Regions from separate parts of the Pseudoalteromonas sp. C2R02 genome, predicted to be linked through region 4. Evidence: predicted binding sites of a transcription regulator. Region 4 holds the regulator's gene; each other region holds the start of a gene.
What was found. Region 4 encodes ArgR, which controls arginine synthesis, uptake and breakdown. Its sites were predicted from a motif close to ANTGAATANNTATTCANT; they were not measured.
Positions count from the first base shown of each region.

Region 1: KO527_RS20735 (aspartate aminotransferase family protein) is a predicted target of ArgR. The motif match lies at 1,877-1,894, and genes of this name have one in related genera.
Region 2: KO527_RS03950 (citrate synthase) is a predicted target of ArgR. The motif match lies at 1,902-1,919, and genes of this name have one in related genera.
Region 3: gltB (glutamate synthase large subunit) is a predicted target of ArgR. The motif match lies at 856-873, and genes of this name have one in related genera.

Region 1 is NZ_JAHKQC010000042.1:73,825-77,006, forward strand. Features, by position in the region: gene astA (arginine N-succinyltransferase) at 1-402, opposite strand, end outside; gene KO527_RS20735 (aspartate aminotransferase family protein) at 501-1,712, opposite strand; gene KO527_RS20740 (HDOD domain-containing protein) at 2,036-3,182, opposite strand, start outside.
Region 2 is NZ_JAHKQC010000013.1:253,951-257,132, reverse strand. Features, by position in the region: gene KO527_RS03955 (SufS family cysteine desulfurase) at 1-374, opposite strand, end outside; gene KO527_RS03950 (citrate synthase) at 511-1,797, opposite strand; gene sdhC (succinate dehydrogenase, cytochrome b556 subunit) at 2,215-2,592, shown strand; gene sdhD (succinate dehydrogenase, hydrophobic membrane anchor protein) at 2,583-2,930, shown strand; gene sdhA (succinate dehydrogenase flavoprotein subunit) at 2,931-3,182, shown strand, end outside.
Region 3 is NZ_JAHKQC010000037.1:123,688-126,869, reverse strand. Features, by position in the region: gene KO527_RS16970 (Grx4 family monothiol glutaredoxin) at 107-451, shown strand; gene gltB (glutamate synthase large subunit) at 993-3,182, shown strand, end outside.
Region 4 is NZ_JAHKQC010000019.1:42,832-46,013, forward strand. Features, by position in the region: gene KO527_RS05735 (Dyp-type peroxidase) at 1-848, shown strand, start outside; gene argR (transcriptional regulator ArgR) at 915-1,382, opposite strand; gene mdh (malate dehydrogenase) at 1,616-2,548, shown strand; gene ispB (octaprenyl diphosphate synthase) at 2,650-3,182, opposite strand, start outside.

The DNA of each region.
Region 1 (3,182 bases), on a different contig from region 4:
TTTACGGGCTTGTTCGCGTAAAAATAAAGTACATAATTCGGTTGCGCCAGTGTAATCATTACATAAAGTAAGAATTTCAACTGGGTTATAAACATTTAAAGTGCGAGATGAATGGATCACCTTGCTCAAATGATAATGATAAAAAGCATCATCTAAACCAACAGCCGCTTCGATTGCTGATGTACCAACAACTTCACCTGTTTCAGTATTTTCTAAAACAAATAAATAGCCTTCATCTTGTGGGCAATCAACTGTTTTTATAAATGAAGCTTCTGAGCGTGCTATTTTAGCAGCTAACAATTCTTCATTATTAGGTAATGAAGTAAAGCCATGACCAGATTCGTCTGCTATTTTAACTAATTCAGCAAAATCACTTTTTCGGATTGGGCGAATAACCATCATAGTGCCGCTTACTCCCTTATGTTTATAATGAAAATAAAAGGTGGTTAAAAACCACCTTTAAATACGTTACTCAATAAGTAACTCTACAAAGCTTTAAATTAAGCGTTTGCTTTTACTACGTCAGCTACTGCTTTTTCAAAACGTGCCATACCTTCACGGATATCATCATCAGAAATTACTAATGACGGTGTGAAACGTACTACGTCAGCGCCAGCAACTAATGACATTAAGCCATGTGCAGTTGATGCAACTAAAAACTCTTTAGCTTTACCTTTGTATTGCTCAGTCACTACAGCACCAATCAATAAACCTTTACCGCGAACTTCTGAAAATACATTGTATTTATCGTTTATTGCGGTTAATAACTCACGGAATAAGACTTCTTTTTGTTTAACACCGTTTAATACTTCTTCAGTATTTACAGTATCAAATGCTGCTTCTGCTACAGCACATGCTAGTGGGTTACCACCATAAGTAGAACCATGAGTACCTACTTTTAAATGCTTTGCGAATTCAGTTTTAGTGATCATTGCACCAATTGGGAAACCGCCACCTAATGCTTTAGCTGTTGTTAAGATATCTGGCGTAACACCTAAACCTTCATATGCGTATAAATCACCAGTACGGCCTACACCTGTTTGTACTTCATCAAAAATTAATAGTGCATTATGTTGGTCACATAAAGCACGCACACCTTTAATGAAATCAGCTGTAGGAGAAACGATACCACCTTCGCCTTGTAATGGTTCAATCATTACTGCACATGTATCATCTGAGATAAGTGCTTTAAAGCTTTCTAAATCATTGTAGTCTGTATGCACGATATCAGCAGGTTTTGGACCAAAACCGTCAGAATAAGCAGCTTGACCACCAACAGTTACGGTAAAGAATGTACGACCGTGGAAACCTTTATTAAATGCGATGATTTGTGATTTTTGCTCGCCTGCAGTATCTAATGCCCAACGACGTGCTAGTTTTAATGCTGCTTCATTTGCTTCTGCGCCAGAGTTAGCGAAATAAACTTTATCAGCAAAAGTAGCATCAACTAATTTTTTAGCTAAACGTAATGCAGGTTCATTTGCCATTACATTTGATAAATGCCAAATTTTTTCACCTTGCTCTTTTAATGCATTAACTAATGCTGGATGACAATGACCTAAACAGTTTACTGCAATGCCGCCAGCAAAATCGATATATTCACGACCTTCCTGATCCCATACACGAGAGCCTTCACCCTTTACTGGGATCACAGCCGAAGGCGCGTAGTTTGGTACCATTACTTCATCAAAAAGTGCACGATTTATAGTCATTTTATTTCCTCTGTTAACAAGTAAAACACCGCTAAATAATAGCGTTTCACTTTGAATACTATTGGATAAGGAGACGTATTATTTCAAAAAAAAACGCTTTTGTCTCCTTTGTAATTTAGCTCAAGGCCTTGGTTTATAAGGAAAGCGGGTATAATTTCATTGATAGTGAATAAGTATCTAACTTAATAAGAGGATCACGCTTGTAAACGCTATTAATGGTTAATTTTAATAATAAAAGGGAGATTGAATGAATAGTCGAAAATAAATAACTAAAAAATGAAGGATTACACCGTTTTTACCTGCTTATATTAAAAAAGTAATTCTTAATGCTCAATTCTTAACTGCAGGTTGTGCAAACTGGTGCTCGCTAATGTTTTAAGTTCGATCATTTTAAATTGATAACTACTAAACCAAGCTTTCACTTCGTCTGCTTCTACTAAATTATGTTCTTTTAATTTTTTATACTGACTATAACATTGCGCTTTAGCAACTACTTTAGCCAAGTCATCCATTTCTGAAAATTCAGTATTATTGGCTAATTGCGCCATTGCGCTTTGTATTGGTAAATATTTAAAGCCCATTTTAGTGATCAATTGATGTGAGAGTTCAGCTGAGTGCTCTACCATTAAGTTGCGTAAACATAATGCGTCCGGTTTAAGTACTAATAATGCATCGTGTAAATCTTTTTCTTTATTATCGCGGCTATCTTTGGTTTGCTGCTCCCAGAGTGTATCGAATGTCCTCAAATATAAGCGCACTAATGCAATTTTACCGACATCATGGAACATACCTAATACAAATGCTTGATAAGGGTCTACATCATTGAGTTCAGCTAATGTTTTAGCTGCAATGGCAGTTGTCATACCTGACTCCCATAACTTACGCTTTAATAAGCGAAATGGCATAGTGCTAAAAGGTGCCCAATGCTTTAAAGAGAAAGTTGGTATGATGAGCTTTAAGTTATCCAAACCTAAATATCTGATCGCAAGGGAAGGATCATCTACTTTCACTGCTTTTTTAGGATCTTTATCATTTCGATACTGAGGTAAGTTAATAAGCTTAACAATGTCATCACCAAGCCAGAGTAAATCTTTAACTAAGGGATCGATTCGACCAACAGATGCTGAGTTGACTGATAAAATATCTAGGATTGCAGGAATATTATCTTGAATATGAATAATATCGGTATAAATGTAATCGATATCTGTTAAATAAGTTTGGATTTGTGCTTCTACATCTTGATGTAATAACGCATTCACATGTGCAACGTACTTAAGCTTTTTGCTATCTTCTTTACTTCTGTTTTTTTGTGCTTTTTCTTCTACTTCTAATAAAGTACGAGAAGGCATTTTTTCGCCATAATCTAAGTCTAAAGAATGAATATAACCAAGCTGCTGCTGAGCAAAATTATGTCCTAACAATAAGTCATGAAACCGCTCATATAATACTTCAGCTGTTTCATTTTTTTGT
Region 2 (3,182 bases), on a different contig from region 4:
ACAATATTAGCATGATGCTCTAAAGCACTGATCAAGATAACATCACCTGGTTTTAAGATGTTTGATAAACCATGAGCTAATAAATTTAGAGACTCTGTTGCGCCTTTAGTCCATACAATCTCTTTAGCTTGTGCATTAATAAAATTGGCTAGCTTATTACGTGAATTTTCATAGGCTATTGTCGCACGATCGCCTAAGGTGTGAATGCCTCTATGCACATTAGAATTAGAATTAGTATAAAAATGTTTAAGAGAATCTATAACTACTTGGGGTTTTTGACTGGTTGCACCAGAATCAAAATATATAAGAGGTTTTTCATTAACTATTTGTTTTAAGATAGGAAAATCATTTCTTATATTATCAATATCAAACATTTTATAAAATCAAACCGCAAAAGGAGGGCGGTATTTTAAAGGATTTGTAAAAAAAAAGCGAGGAGCATTACTGGTTTTGAGCGGAACAATAAATTAAGGTACATCTGGGATGTACCTTAATAATTTAAACTAATAATTATCTTTTATCAGTATCAGCGTAGTCACGTTTAGTATAACCAGTATACATTTGACGTGGACGACCAATTTTTTGACCTGGTTGAGATAACATCTCATCCCAATGTGAAATCCAACCAACAGTACGTGCCATCGCAAAGATAACAGTGAACATGCTTGTTGGGATACCGATTGCTTTTAAGATGATACCTGAGTAGAAATCTACGTTAGGGTAAAGTTTCTTTTCAATGAAGTAAGGGTCTTCTAAAGCAATTTTCTCTAGGCCCATCGCTACTTCTAGTAATGGATCTTGGATATTTAGCTCTTTTAAAACTTCATGACACGTTTGACGCATTACTGTTGCACGAGGATCGAAGTTTTTGTAAACACGATGACCAAAGCCCATTAGACGGAACGGGTCATTTTTATCTTTCGCTTTAGCAACATATTCTTCGATGCGATCAGCTGTACCGATTTCTTCAAGCATAGTTAAACATGCTTCATTTGCACCACCATGAGCTGGACCCCAAAGTGAAGCAACACCAGCAGCAATACATGCATACGGGTTAGCACCAGAAGAACCAGCGATACGTACTGTAGAAGTTGATGCATTTTGTTCGTGATCAGCATGAAGCATAAAGATACGGTCCATTGCTTTTGCAAGAACTGGGCTAACTTTGTATTCTTCAGCAGGTACAGAGAACATCATATGTAAGAAGTTTTCTGCGTAGCTTAGGTCGTTTTTAGGGTAAACAAATGGTTGGCCAATTGTGTACTTGTATGCCATCGCTGAAATAGTTGGTAATTTAGCAACTAATTTTACAGCACTACGTTTACGTTGCTCTGGATCAGTAATGTCTAAATCATCGTGATAGAATGAAGATAAAGCACCAACGACACCACATAGCATTGCCATTGGGTGAGCATCTACGCGGAAGCCTTGGAAAAATGCACCGATTTTTTCGTGCATCATTGTATTTGTTGTGATTTCGTTTTCAAAGCTATCCATCTGCTCTTTGCTTGGTAACTCGCCTTCTAAAAGCAAGTAACAAAGTTCTAGGTAGTTTGATTGTTCAGCAAGTTGATCAATTGGGTAACCACGGTGTAATAGCACACCTTTAGCGCCGTCGATGAAAGTGATAGCTGATTCACAAGAACCTGTAGACATGAAGCCTGGGTCATATGTGAAATGGTTGTGAGCACCTAATGAGCGTACGTCGATTACATCTTGACCAGCTGTGCCTGAATAAATTGGTAAATCAATTGGTTCTTGGCCATCGATATGAAGTACTGCTTTTTTGTCTGCCATCTAAATCATCTCCTGTTATAACAAATCAATTGTTATGATTTTAAGTCTATTGTTAAGCAAATTAGCTCCATTTTAACGTATAAATGGGGATAAAAGTCAATATTAATGAAAATTAATGCAAAAAAGTATGATATCTATTCTGAAAAGATTAAATAGTATACTAAAGGCTAATTTGCAAGGCATTCTAATTAAACAAAAATTGTAAAATCTTCAGGGGGAATATATACTATGCGAGGTTTATTCAAATGCATTAAACCTACTGCGTCTGAAGTAAACGTGTAGTACCTATTTTGGCTCGTCACCATAATAGGTTTGTTTATTTTGATAGTTCCATTTAAATTTATTAAATCAAATAAAATTAGATGGGTGTATAAAAACAATAGTTGGGTCCTAAATGGGCCAGATGGGCAAGTAACTGTGAAAAAGCAAAGACCTGTAAATCTCGATCTATCGACTATTTCTATGCCAGCAACTGCTAAAGCGTCAATCTTACACCGTATCACCGGTGTTGCATTGTTTTTTGCTTTAACATTTGTAATTTGGGCTTGGTCAGAGTCTCTTTCATCACCAGAAGGTTTTGAATTCGTCAAGAGCCTATTTAGTGGGTTCGTTGCCAAATTCATTGCGTGGGGTACTGTCACAGTGTTGGCATATCACATCATTGGTGGTATCCGTCATATCATTATGGATATGGGGTACTGGGAAGAACTTGAATCAGGCAACAGCAGCGCAACAATCTCACTTGTTTTGTGGGCTGTAGCAGCAGTAATGGCAGGGGTATGGATATGGTTGTAAATCAAGCATCTCTAAAACGTAATGGCGTACAAGATTTTGTATCTTTACGTGCAACGGCATTAATATTAACGGCTTATTCGTTATTCATTATTGGTTATTTCTTAACAACTCCACAAGTCACTTTTGAGGCTTGGCAGGGATTATTTTCAAACTTAGCAGTTAAAGTTTTTACACTTGCTGCGTTAGTTAGCATGATGATCCATACACAAATTGGTTTATGGCAAGTACTTACTGATTACGTTAAATGTACAAAATTACGTTCAGTATTAGGCTTTATCTTAAACATGATGTCATTTGTGTATGTTGCAGTTGGTTTATTTGTATTGTGGGGTGTGTAAGTGAAATATTCTGTTCGTGAATTTGACTCGGTTGTAATTGGTGCTGGTGGTGCGGGTATGCGCGCAGCGCTTGCAATCACAGAATCAGGTAAAACGTGTGCATTAATTTCTAAAGTTTTCCCTACACGTTCTCATACAGTTTCTGCTCAAGGTGGTATCACGGTTGCTTTAGGTAACAGCCATGAAGATCATTGGGAACAGCACATGTACGATACAGTGAAAGGTTCTGATTTCATCGGTGACCAAGACGCT
Region 3 (3,182 bases), on a different contig from region 4:
ATGTTAATATACTCATGATTAAGTTACTTTTTTATTAATAGTACAAATAAAGTACTATTTTAAATACATTTTATTGTAGTCAATTTTAAGCGTTTTGAGGTTGTAGATGGAAACCATAGATAAAATTAAACAACAGATTTCTGAAAATCCAATTATTCTTTATATGAAAGGCTCACCAAAATTACCAAACTGTGGCTTTTCATCTCAAGCATCACAAGCTTTAATGTCTTGCGGTGCACAGTTTGCTTATGTTGATATCTTGCTGAATCCTGATATTCGTGCTGAATTACCAGCATATGCAGATTGGCCTACATTCCCGCAGTTATGGGTTGATGGTGAATTAGTTGGTGGTTGTGACATTATAATTGAAATGTTTCAAAAAGGTGAATTACAGCCTTTAATCACAGAAACTGCTGAAAAATATAAAACAGAAGATGATTCTGCAGAATAATTAATTTTATTCATATGGAAAAGCGAGCTCAGCTCGCTTTTTTTATACCTCAGTTATATTTCCTAACCTTTCTCACAATAACTCACTCCTATAAAGCAATTTTCAATCAATCAATCTATTTCAAATTATTCGTTTTGGTATTAATGGTTATTCTGTGCATTTCAAAATGATTTTAATGTTGTATATAGCTTAAATTAACCAATTGGGTTAATTGGTATTACCATGCATAACTATTCATTTTTTATTCTCTTTACGTTTACGTAAACGTATATTGCAAATTAATCTCATTTACAAAAGTAACAATATGACACCAGTGTCATGAAAATTATAATGGTATTTTCACTGTATTTAATGAGTTTGTTAAATTTATTGTTCGATTTTACGATGTGAAAAATATTCATGGTCATGAATATATATGCACAAAATGTTTGACTATGAATGATTTTATGGTTAATTTTACTGTCTGCTAGAGTTCATTTTATTTAAAAGTGAGCACGTCGCATTTTCAAACTCTAGTAATAGCAAGGGGAGGGGGACATACATGTTATATGACTCAAGATACGAAAAAGATAACTGTGGATTTGGATTAATTGCTCATATTGACGGGCAACCAAGTCATAAATTAGTACGTACAGCCATCACTGGTTTAGATAGAATGCAACATCGTGGCGGTATTGCCGCAGATGGTAAAACGGGCGATGGTTGTGGTTTATTATTACAAAAGCCTGACAGCTTTTTTCGTGCGATAGCACAAGAAAATGATTGGCATTTAGGTAAAAATTACGCTGTAGGCATGGTTTTTTTAAATCTTGATTCACACATTGCAACTCGCACTCGCGCTATTATTGATGAAGAACTAGAAAAAGAAACTTTATCAATTGTTGGTTGGCGAGAAGTTCCCACAGATACAGCGAGTTTAGGCCCGATAGCCATAGAGCAATTACCTCGGTTTGAGCAGGTTTTTATTAGCGCCCCAGAAGGTTGGCGACCAAAAGATTTAGAGCGCCGTTTATACATCGCACGTAGAAGAATAGAAAAACGCATAGATTTCGATAAAGATTTTTATTTCGCGAGTTTATCTGGTTTAGTCACTATCTATAAAGGCTTAGTTATGCCAGCTGACTTACCTAATTTTTATTTGGATTTAGCTGATATGAGAATGCAATCAGCAATTTGTGTATTCCACCAAAGATTTTCAACCAATACACAGCCGCGTTGGCCTTTGGCACAACCTTTTAGATATTTAGCACATAACGGTGAAATTAATACGATTGAAGGGAACCGTCAGTGGGCAAGAGCAAGAGAATATAAATTCTCATCTCCTTTACTGCCAGATTTAAATACAGCAGCGCCTTTTGTTAATGAATCAGGTTCAGACTCTTCGTCACTAGATAATATGCTAGAAGTATTTTTAGCTGGTGGCATGGATATTTTCCGTGCTATGCGTATGTTAGTACCGCCTGCATGGCAAAAAAACCGTGCTATGGATGATGATTTACGTGCATTCTATGATTTTAACTCTATGCATATGGAGCCTTGGGATGGACCTGCGGGTATTGTGATGTCAGATGGCCGTTTTGCTGCGTGTAATTTAGATAGAAATGGTCTTCGTCCAGCAAGATATGTTATTACTCAAGATGGTTTTATGACATTAGCCTCAGAAGTCGGTATTTGGGATTATTCTCCTGATGAAGTTGTTGAAAAGGGCAGAGTAGGGCCTGGTGAATTACTGGTTATTGATACTTTACATGGTAAAGTATGGCAATCAGATGAAATTGATCAAGATCTTAAATCTCGTCATCCATATAAAGACTGGCTAGAAAAAAATGTAAAACGCTTAGTGCCATTTGAAAAAATGGATAATGCACTGGATAGTGCACGTAAATGGAATGATGAACAATTACATCTGTATCAAAAAATGTTTGGTTATTCTAATGAAGAATTAGATCAAGCCTTACGTATTATGGGTGAAAACGGACAAGAAGCCACAGGCTCTATGGGTGACGATACGCCATTTGCTGTACTTTCAAGTAAAGAGCGTTCTTTATTTGATTACTTCCGTCAAAAATTTGCACAAGTAACTAATCCACCGATCGACCCATTACGTGAAAACCATGTCATGTCTCTTGCGACTTGTATAGGTCGTGAACAAAATGTATTTAATGAAACAACAGGTCATGCCAAAAGGTTACAGTTTGATAGCCCTGTATTAATGTGTTCTGACATTGAGCAATTAGTAACTGAAGATCAAGCGCATTACTCCAATGCAACAATTAATCTTAATTACTTACCAAGTGAAGGCTTAAAGTCTGCGGTTGCACGCATTTGTGATGAAGCACAGCAATTAGCTAAAAATGGTACTGTTTTAATTATTTTATCAGATAGAGATATTACCAAAGACACTTTACCGATCCCTGCTGCTATGGCTGTGGGTGCCGTGCAAAGGCGCCTAGTGGATAACAGCTTACGTTGTGATACTAATATTGTTATTGAAACGGGGTCATGTCGTGATCCACACCAGTTTGCTGTTTTATTAGGGTTTGGTGCAACTGCAATTTATCCATACTTAGCTTTTGCATCTCTTGCAAAAATGGTACGTAATAAAGTTATTAATAAAGATGATGCTCAAGTATTTGTATCTTATAGAAATGCCATAAATAAAGGGCTCTATAAGATAATGTCAAAAATGGGTATAAGTACCATTGCAAGTTATCGCTGCTCGATGTTATTT
Region 4 (3,182 bases):
TATACCTTTTTTTTAATGTATTAGATGGCCATGATGGTGCGATAAAAAATAAGCTTGGAAAAATTACGGCATTACAAGAAGAGTACAGTGAGCAATTTTCAGAAGCGATGCTTTCAAGTATGGTTGCGATAGGCGCGCAATATTGGCCGCATTTATGTCCTTCATCACTCCCAAGTGGCTTAAAAAGCTTTCCGCATATAAGTCATGATGAACATGCAATGCCGAGTCAGCCAGTTGATTTATTGATTCAAATTAGATCTGATAGATTAGATGTTATTCACTTGTTTGCATCAAATATACTTTCTTTATTTTCATCTGATGTAGAGCTTGTTGATCAAGTTAAGTGTTTTCGCTTTTTAGATGGCCGTGATTTTAATGGTTTTAAATATGGTGGTGATACACCAAGAGGGCGCGCAAAAATGAATATGGCTTTAGTCGCAAACGACTGTGAGTTTGCGCAAGGGAGTTATATCCATGTGCAGCGCTATCGCCATAATTTAGTTGAATGGCAAAAGTTATCGGTTACTGAGCAAGAACAGGTAATTGGACGTACACGTTTAGATAATGAATTAATTATGCCTGTCAATGCCTCAAGTCACGCAAATAAGATTGAATTAAAGAATGAGCTTGGCCAACCTATATTATTACATCAGGGAATGCCATATGGTGATATGCATGAGCAAGGTATGTTATTAGTTACTTGTAGTAATGATGGTGATGCATTTGAGGTATTGACTAAAGCGCGATTAGGGGATGCACACAGTTATGATGCTTGGCTTGATTTTACTCAAGCAGATATGGGGGCTTCATTTTTTGCGCCATCAATTGATTTTTTAAACGCTTTATAAAAGTAAATGAAGTAGGGAGCACAATTTAAAGTTTGCGAGTGCTCCTAATCGAAATGAGAAGTTGATCTATACAGTTTCAAATAAGTTTTTTATTTTTTCTAACGTGACATCAATTTCAGATATTTTTGCTGGTGCTATAAAAATAGTATCATCGCCTGCGATTGTGCCTAATACACCATCTGCTTTACCTAATGAATCAAGTAATCGCGCAATTAATTGTGCTGCTCCTGGACTCGTTCGTATGATGATCATCATTTCGTTATGCATGATATCAATTACTAGTTGGCGTAAAGGGCTTTTGGCAGTTGGCACACCCATTTCAGCAGGTAAACAATAAACCATTTCTTGTTTGGCATTACGCGTTCTTACAGCACCAAACTTACTCAGCATACGTGAAACTTTACTTTGGCTAATATTTGTAAAACCTTGATCTTTTAAAGCATCAACGATTTCACCTTGAGAACCAAAATTTTCTTCTTTTAATAATGCTTTAAAGGCTTTAACTAAAGCTTCTTGTTTATCTTGAATTTGCATCACGTAACTTTTTTTGAACGGGTTTTGTAAAGTTTACACAAATTTTACGATCAAGCCTATATTAGGGCCGATATTTTCATCGGTAATGAATGAAAATGGTCTAAATTGAAATTATTTACAACTATAGTCGAAACTTTGCTTAATAATTGCGGGTTTCATTTGTCTTTAGGAGAGATTTTCTTTATCTTTATGGGCGAAATTGATTACCCTTCTTTAATCTTCGGAGAATACAAATGAAAGTTGCCGTTTTAGGTGCCGCTGGTGGTATCGGTCAAGCTCTATCTTTATTGTTAAAAACTCAGTTACCTGCAGGTTCAGAATTATCTCTTTATGATGTTGCTCCAGTTGTTCCTGGTGTTGCTGTAGATTTATCTCACATCCCAACTGACGTTAAAGTAGCTGGCTTTGGTGCTGATAGCTTAGGTGATGCATTAACTGGTGCTGATATTGTATTAATCCCAGCTGGTATGCCACGCAAGCCTGGTATGGACCGTGCTGACCTTTTCAATGTTAATGCTGGTATTATTAAAACTTTAGCAGAAGGCATTGTTGCTAACTGTCCTAAAGCTTTAGTAGGTATTATCACTAACCCAGTTAATGGTACTGTGCCAATTGTTGCTGAAGTATTCAAAAAAGCGGGTACTTATGATGCTAACCGTGTATTTGGTATCACAACTCTTGACGTGATCCGTTCAGAAGCGTTCATTGCAGAGCTTAAAGGCTTAAACGTTGCTGACGTTAAAATACCTGTAATTGGCGGCCACTCTGGTACGACTATTTTACCACTTCTTTCACAAGTTGAAGGTGCTACTTTCACTGATGAAGAAGTTGCTACACTTACTCCTCGTATCCAAAATGCGGGTACTGAAGTTGTAAACGCTAAAGCGGGTGGCGGTTCAGCGACACTTTCTATGGGCGCAGCAGCAGCTCGTTTTTGTATGTCTTTAGTTAAAGGCCTACAAGGTGAAGATGTTGTAGATTACGCATATGTAGCTGTTGAGAATGGCGATGCGCCATACTTTGCACACCCAGTACGTTTAGGTAAAAACGGTGTTGAAGAGATTCTTTCTTACGGTGCATTAAGCGCGTTTGAAGAGCAAGCTAAAAATGATATGTTAGCAACTTTAAAATCAGACATCCAAGAAGGTGTTGATTTTATGGCTTAATAGACTTGCTTTGCAATGCTATTATAGAAAAAGGGTGATATTTATATCACCCTTTTCTTTTGCCATTAAGTGGCTTTAATAAAGATTGCGTAGAAATTTATTTATGAATTACGTGCCACAGCCAAGCGAGCAAGAGATTCTAATGCAAGTTTATGTTCGCTATCAGGAATAATAGATAAACAGTTAATTGCTTTTTGTGCTTCTTCTTCAGCTTTTTGAGTTGTGAATTCAAGGGCTTTAGTTTGCGCTAAAGTAGCAAGAATATCGTCTAGATAATCCATGCCATCACACTTTTCAATCGCTTGTCTTATTTGTGCTACTTGTTCAGGTGTGCCTTTTTGCATGGCATATATAAGCGGTAGTGTTGGTTTGCCTTCTGCAAGATCATCACCAATGCTTTTACCTAAAGTATCTTGATCAGCATTGTAATCTAGTACATCATCAATAAGCTGGAATGCTGTGCCTAAATGCATACCGTAAAGTCTCATAGCTTCTACTGTTGCTTCATCTTGCTCAGTGATTATGGCTGAAAGTTGTGTAGCCGCTTCAAACAGTTTTGCAGTTTTGCTATAAATAACCTGCATGTAACTTTCTTCAGTCGTATCTGGGTCGTTACAGTTCATTAATTGAAGGA